3 regions of the Pseudoflavonifractor hominis genome follow, and region 3 is predicted to be linked to each of the others. Evidence: predicted binding sites of a transcription regulator. Region 3 holds the regulator's gene; each other region holds the start of a gene.
The links. The regulator Rex, encoded in region 3, represses fermentation and respiration genes when NADH is low (regulators of the CRP and FNR family bind a similar motif). The targets are predictions, from matches to a motif close to ATTGTTAANNNNTTAACAAT.
Positions count from the first base shown of each region.

Region 1: a site for Rex is predicted at 1,254-1,273, ahead of H8S34_RS03570 (butyryl-CoA:acetate CoA-transferase). Genes of this name have one in related genera too.
Region 2: a site for Rex is predicted at 955-974, ahead of H8S34_RS05175 (acetyl-CoA C-acetyltransferase). Genes of this name have one in related genera too.

Region 1 covers NZ_JACOPR010000002.1:171,013-173,282, reverse strand. Annotated here, with positions in the region: gene H8S34_RS03570 (butyryl-CoA:acetate CoA-transferase) at 1-1,224, opposite strand, end outside; gene H8S34_RS03565 (elongation factor G) at 1,395-2,270, opposite strand, start outside.
Region 2 covers NZ_JACOPR010000002.1:499,905-502,174, reverse strand. Annotated here, with positions in the region: gene H8S34_RS05180 (ABC-2 transporter permease family protein) at 1-824, shown strand, start outside; gene H8S34_RS05175 (acetyl-CoA C-acetyltransferase) at 1,103-2,270, shown strand, end outside.
Region 3 covers NZ_JACOPR010000001.1:25,668-27,937, reverse strand. Annotated here, with positions in the region: gene H8S34_RS00140 (peptidoglycan-binding protein) at 1-20, opposite strand, end outside; gene H8S34_RS00135 (spore cortex-lytic protein) at 40-429, opposite strand; tRNA gene H8S34_RS00130 (tRNA-Pro) at 565-641, shown strand; gene H8S34_RS00125 (redox-sensing transcriptional repressor Rex) at 1,052-1,684, shown strand; gene H8S34_RS00120 (hypothetical protein) at 1,681-2,270, shown strand, end outside.

The DNA of each region.
Region 1 (2,270 bases), on a different contig from region 3:
CTTCAGATTCACCTTGCCGTACTCGGTGACCAGGAAGTGGGTGTTGGCACGGGTATCGGTGACGATGGAGCCGTTATCCAGCGTGGGCTTGATGCGGCTCTCCAGCTGACCGGTCTTTTTGTTCATGAAAGTGGAGGAGCAGCAGATGAAGCTCTTACCGCCCTTGGAGAGGTAGGCGCCCATCACAAAGTCCAGCTGACCGCCGGCGCCGCTGATGTGCTTGGTCCCGGCGCTCTCGGCATTGACCTGGCCGAAGAGGTCCACATCCACCGCGTTGTTGATGGACATGAAGTTGTCCAGCTGGGCTACCACCCGCACGTCGTTGGTGTAGCTGACCGGAGCGGCCATGCAGACGGGGTTGTCGTTGAGGTAGTCATACAGCTTCTGGCTGCCGGCGGCAAAGGCATAGGCCTGACGGAAGCGGTCAATGGGCTTTTTGGCACCGGTCAGCTTGCCGGCCATGGCCATGTCTACAAAGCCGTCCACGTACATCTCAGTGTGGACGCCCAGATCCTTCAGATCGGACTGAGCGATGAGGGAGCCCACCGCATTGGGCATGCCGCCGATGCCCAGCTGGAGGCAGGCGCCATTGGGGATCTCCTCCACGATGAGACGGGCGACCGCCTCATCCACCGGGGTGGCCGGGCCGCCGGCGGGCAGCTGGCCAATGGGGGATTCATGCTCCACGATCATGGAGACCTGGTCTACGTGGATGCTGTTCTCCATACCGCCCAGGCAGCGGGGGATGTTGGGGTTGACCTCCACAATGATGATCTCCGAGCGCTCACAGACGGCCTGGAGATGGGAGGTGCTGGGGCCGAAGGTAAAGTAGCCCTGGCTGTCCATGGGAGAGACCTGGAACATGGCCACATGGATGGGAGCCACATTTTCCCGGTAGAAGCGGGGCAGCTCGGAATAGCGCATGGGAGCATAGAAGGTGGCGCCCTCGGCGATCATCTTGCGTTCCACACCGGACATATGCCAGGAATTCCAGGTAAAATGCTCCGCCACGTCGGGAACCGACATGATAGCGGGCTTGTGGAACAGGACGCCGCCGCGCACCTTGACATCATAGAGCTCCTGATAGCGGGCTGCCAGCGCCTGATCCAGAGCCTCGGGGGTAATGGCACACCAGCCGTAATCGATCCAGTCGCCCGACTGCACGACCTTGACCGCCTCTTCCGGCGTGGTCAGCTTGCTCTGATACTGCTCCCGATAATTCATCGTCTGACACCTCGTATTGTAAAATTTATATTGTTAGAATTTTAACAATCTAGTGGTACTATTATAGCACCTTTCCGACAAAGATACAAGTAGAAGAAGGGGAGAAAGTCAGAAGTTTTATCCAAAGAAAGACCCCCCGGCTTTCGCCGGGGGGTCAGTGCTTTTATGGATCAGCTGTCCAGCTCCTGGATAGCCTTAGCCGCCTCAATGGCCTTCTGCTGGGCCACAGGGGGCGCCTCCTCGTAGCGGACAAAGTGGAAGGTGAAGGAGCCGCGGCTCTGGGTGAGAGAGCGCAGATCGATGGCATAAGTCATCATCTCGGCCATGGGGACCTCGGCCTCCACCACCTGATTGCCCTTGCCGTCGGGATTCATGCCCATAACACGTCCGCGGCGCTTGTTCAGGTCGCCAATGATGTCGCCCATGTAGCTGTCGGGAATGGTAACCTTCAGCTCGCCGATGGGCTCCAGAATGGTGGGATTGGCATCGGGGAGACCGGCCTTGTAGGCCAGCTGGGCCGCCGTCTTAAAGGCCATTTCGGAGGAGTCCACCGGGTGGTAGGATCCATCGTACAGGGTGGCCTTCAGGTTGACTACGGGATAGCCAGCCAGAACACCGTGCTGGACGGCCTCGCGCAGGCCCTTCTCCACGGCGGGGAAGTAGTTCTTGGGCACCGCGCCGCCGAAGACCTCCTCGCAGAACTCCAGCTCTTCCTGCTCGCCGGGCTCGAAGCGGATCTTGACGTCGCCGAACTGGCCGTGACCGCCGGACTGCTTCTTGTGGCGGCCCTGGACCTCCACCTTCTTGCGGATCTTCTCCCGGTAGGCCACACGGGGAATGGAGAGCTCAGCCTCGACGCTGAAGCGGTTCTTCAGCTTGGAGAGGAGTACGTCCATCTGCATATCGCCGGTGCCGGAGACCACCATCTGGCGGGTCTCGGCGTTGTTGGACCAGTTGAAGGTCAGGTCCTCATCGTTCAGACGGGTGAGGCCGGCGGCGATCTTGTCCTCCTGGCCGCGGGTCTTGGGGGCGATGGCCACCGAGTA
Region 2 (2,270 bases), on a different contig from region 3:
TTCTGATCCTGCTCACACTGGGCGTGAGCACTCTGGAGGTCGACCCGATCGGCTTTGAGGTCCGGGTCCCCCAGGCCCAGCAGGTGGTGGAAGTACGCCTGGATACGCCCTCCTTCGCCCCCTATGATGGAGCTTCCTCTCCTTCCGTCCTGCGCCGGGAGGAGGACATTGCCCGTCTGGTGGAGCTCCATCAGACCATCATCGACCATCAGTCCCAGCTGGAGTCGGCTGAGCGTGTATCTTCCCACTCCTATGTCTCCCAGCAGGTGGGAGATTATATGGTGGATGTGGAGACTTCCGGCTCGTTCTACTTCTCCTTCACCTATCTCTTCCGGGACGGCGGCACCATGCGACGCAGCTACCGTATCCCGGTGGACGAGGAGCTTCTGGCCGATCCCACCTCTCCCGCCGCCAAGCTGGATGCGCTCATCAATGCTCCGGGTCTGGCACAGCAGGAGTATCTCTCCCTCTACCGCAGCGGCGATGTGCTGACCAGCGTCAACCTCTCCACCTATACGGGAGCCGATCAGATTTTCTCCAGCGGTGCGGACACCCAGCTGCTTCTGGACGCCGTGCTCACCGATCTGGAAGAGGGAAATCTGGGCCGTCACTATCTGTTGGAAAATCAGGACCGCTATGCCAACTGCTACTATAACGATCTGACCTTCCACTTCTATTCGCCGGAGGCCCGTTCGGAACTGGTGGAGGACGGGCACATCTATCAGTTCACCATTACCATTCAGACTACGGCCACCCATACCCTGGAGGCCCTGCGGGAGTTGGGCGCAGAGGATGTACTCATCCTCCGCAGCGCAGCACCCTGAGAAACTCCGGCATCCCGCACCTCTCCAAAGATTTTTTGAAAGTATGTTAAATTTTTAACTTTCTCATTCAAATCCGGCGGTCCTGGGCGTTTCGTCCCGGTGACCGCCGGATTTTTGACCTCCAAAGTATATTGTTAAAATATTCACAAGTCACCGTTGCATTTTTCTTCCCCATCATATATAATAAGCTCATCCGGTTCGCAAACCGAATTTGTATTCATTGCCGATTCCGCGACCATATATCGAACGAAATGTAAAAAATTTGGAGGGTCAATTCTATGAAGGACATTTATGTTGTCAATTGCTGCCGTACCGCCATCGGCTCCTTCGGTGGTTCCCTGAAGGATGTTCCCGCCGCCAAGCTGGGCTCCATCGTTGTGACTGAGGCGCTCAAGCGTGCCAACGTCAAGCCTGAGCAGGTGGACGAGGTCATGTTCGGCAGCATCCTGACTGCCGCTGCCGGTCAGAATATGGCCCGCCAGGTTTCTCTGGGCGCCGGTATTCCCGTTGAAGTGCCCGCCTACACCGTCAGCATGGTCTGCGGCTCCGGCATGAAGTCCGTGATCGAGGGTGCCCGTACCATCCTGGCCGGTGACGCCGACATCATCGTGGCCGGCGGCACCGAGAACATGTCCGCTGCCCCCTATGCCATGCCCGCCGCCCGCTTCGGCGCCCGCATGAACGACACCAAGCTGGTGGACACCATGGTGAAGGACGGCCTGTGGGATGTGTTCAACGACTACCACATGGGCATCACCGCTGAGAACGTCTGCGACCAGTGGGGCATCACCCGCGAGGAGCTGGATGAGTTCGCCCTGAACTCCCAGATGAAGGCCAAGGCTGCTCAGGAGACCGGCAAGTTTGACGACGAGATCGTCCCCGTGCCCGTGAAGGTCAAGAAGGAGATCGTGGACTTCAAGGTCGACGAGTTCCCCCGCCACGGCACCACCGCTGAGGGTCTGGCCAAGCTGAAGCCCGCCTTCAAGAAGGACGGCCGCGTCACCGCCGGCAACGCCTCCGGCATCAACGACGGCGCTGCCGCCATCATCCTGGCCTCCGGCGAGGCTGTGGAGAAGTACGGCCTGAAGCCCATGGCCAAGCTGGTCTCCTGGGGCCAGGGCGGCGTGGATCCCAAAATCATGGGCGTGGGTCCTGTTCCCGCTTCCAAGCAGGCCATGGAGAAGGCCGGCCTGACCATCGAGGACATGGATCTGGTGGAGGCCAACGAGGCCTTTGCTGCCCAGTCCATCGCTGTGGCCCGCGAGCTGAAGTTTGACATGAGCAAGGTCAACGTCAACGGCGGCGCCATCTCCCTGGGTCACCCCGTGGGCTGCTCCGGCGCCCGCATCATCGTCACCCTGCTGCACGAGATGAGCAAGCGTCCCGAGGCCAAGAAGGGCCTTGCCACCCTGTGCATCGGCGGCGGCATGGGCACTGCCGTCATCC
Region 3 (2,270 bases):
GGGAGTACGGTGGACGGCATGGCGTTCACTCCAATCGAATCAAAGCTCTTGGGGGGTAATCTGGGCGGTGTCGGTATTTTGGTGGTTGGGCAGCGTGAGGGGGAGAGGGGTGAGTTCGATCTCCTGGATGGTCTCCGTACCGGGAAAGACCTGTACCCCCTGTATGACATGGTATTCGTATCCGGGGGCCTCCGCCCAGATATTGCACAGGGCATAGGGGGTTTCTCCGCCGGGACTGGTACCCTGGGACTGGCTGGGTGTCGTAAGGCGGACGGGGGCGGTCTGACCGTTTGCGTCGGAGACCCGGACGGCCAGCAGAGTCTGCCGCTCATTGGCGGCGCCCTGGGTAAAGGCCACGGTGGCACCCTGGATCGGGAGACGGGCCTGGGAGGCGTAAATACGGGTGATGATGGTTCCGATGGAAGCCAAAGCGCATTCCTCCTTTTTCTTTTTCAGTGTATGGAAAGGCCGCTTCCGATGTGTCAAAAATTTTTTGAAAAAAGGGCTTGCCAAAGGAGGAAAGATATGCTATATTATATAAGCCGTCTGGTGAGGCGACGAAATCCGGGTGTGGCGAAGTTTGGTATCGCGCTTGAATGGGGTTCAAGAGGCCGCTGGTTCGAATCCAGTCACTCGGACCATGCGGAGTATCCTTTGGGGTACTCCGATTTTTTATTTTTTAAATTGTTCTGTGATAGTTGTACGGAAGCGTGCAACTTTTTGCTTATTCTCTCCTACTTATAAAAAGCGGGATTTTTATAGATTTTTTATGATAGCCAGACCAAAGGGGAAGTCCTCACGGGATTTCCCTTTTTGTTTTGTGAAGTTCCATACCGAACATCTCGTTTGTGTCCGGTTTGACGGAAAAGGATGTTCTGTCTGCGGTGTGGAGACATGCCGTCTTTTCATAGATATGTTGGATGGTTTCCCGGGAAAATCATTTGCAGAAGTGTGTGTGACATGGTATACTAATCAATTGGAATGGAGTGACCTGACCGGCACCTGCGGTGCGGTTCAGGCAGGGAAACAAACATAAGCGAGCGTGATATGGATGCGGAAGCAAAATGTGTCGGGAGCGGTGATCCGGAGATTGCCGCGGTATTACCGGCATTTGAATGAACTGAACCAGGCCGGCGTGGTGCGGATCTCCTCCAGCGCCCTGGGAAAGTCCATGGGACTGACAGCCTCCCAGATCCGGCAGGACCTCTCCTGTTTCGGGGAGTTCGGACAGCAGGGCTACGGCTATAATGTGGACAATCTGCTCAATGAGATCGTGGATATTCTGGGCATGAACCGGGGCCACACGGCGGTAATCCTCGGCGTGGGAAACCTGGGGCGTGCTCTGATCGAGAATTTCAACTTTGGCTGGAGCGGATTCCATCTCAATGCGGCATTTGACGTGCGTCCGGAGGTCGTGGGACAGATCATGGCCGGGACGCCGATTTTTCATATAGACCAGCTGGAGAACTATTTGCGGGAGCATCCCGCCAGCGTGGGCGTGCTCACCGTTCCCCGCAGCATTGCGGAGGAGATGGCGGACCGCTTGGTCAAATCCGGTGTGAAAGGAATCTGGAATTTTACGAATACAGAGCTGAATATCCGGGAAGAGGGAATCTTCATTGAGAATGTACATTTCTCTGACAGCCTTCAGACCCTGAGTTATCTGATTTCGGAGGATGCATGAAGCGAGCGTGGGCGTTTTTACTGATTGCGGTGGTCCTGATCGGCAGCGGTCTGGCCTATGCGGCGGGCGGCTCGGCGGAGGACCCGCTGGTCTCACTGAGTTTTTTGAACGGGACGTATCTGCCTGACGTACTCTCGCAGGCAGAGAAACGGATCGAGACCCGCACGCAGACCACCTATGACCAAGTCTTCCAGGAGCTGAATCAGGCCTACCAGGAGAATCTGGCCGAGGCAGGCGGAAGCAGCGGACTGCGGGATGACCGCTATAAGGAAGGGGATGTGCTCTCCGTTTCCACGGGATCGGGGCTGCTCTTCCTGGCCGGGGAGGCAGCTGCAACCTACTCCGCCGGTGCGGTAGTGGATGTGACGGCGGGGAATGTGGTGCCCTCCGGGCAGCGGCTCACCCCGATGCACCGCTATCTGGCTGCGGAAGGGACCTCTGCCGTGGTCTCCATCGTGAGTGAGACGGCCGTGGTCAGTACCGAGGGGGTAGTCACCCTCTCGCCCAGCGCAGCCACCGACTACAATGCCCTGGCGGAGGCGCTCCAGCAGATGGGTATGTTTGCGGGGACCGGGACGGGATATGG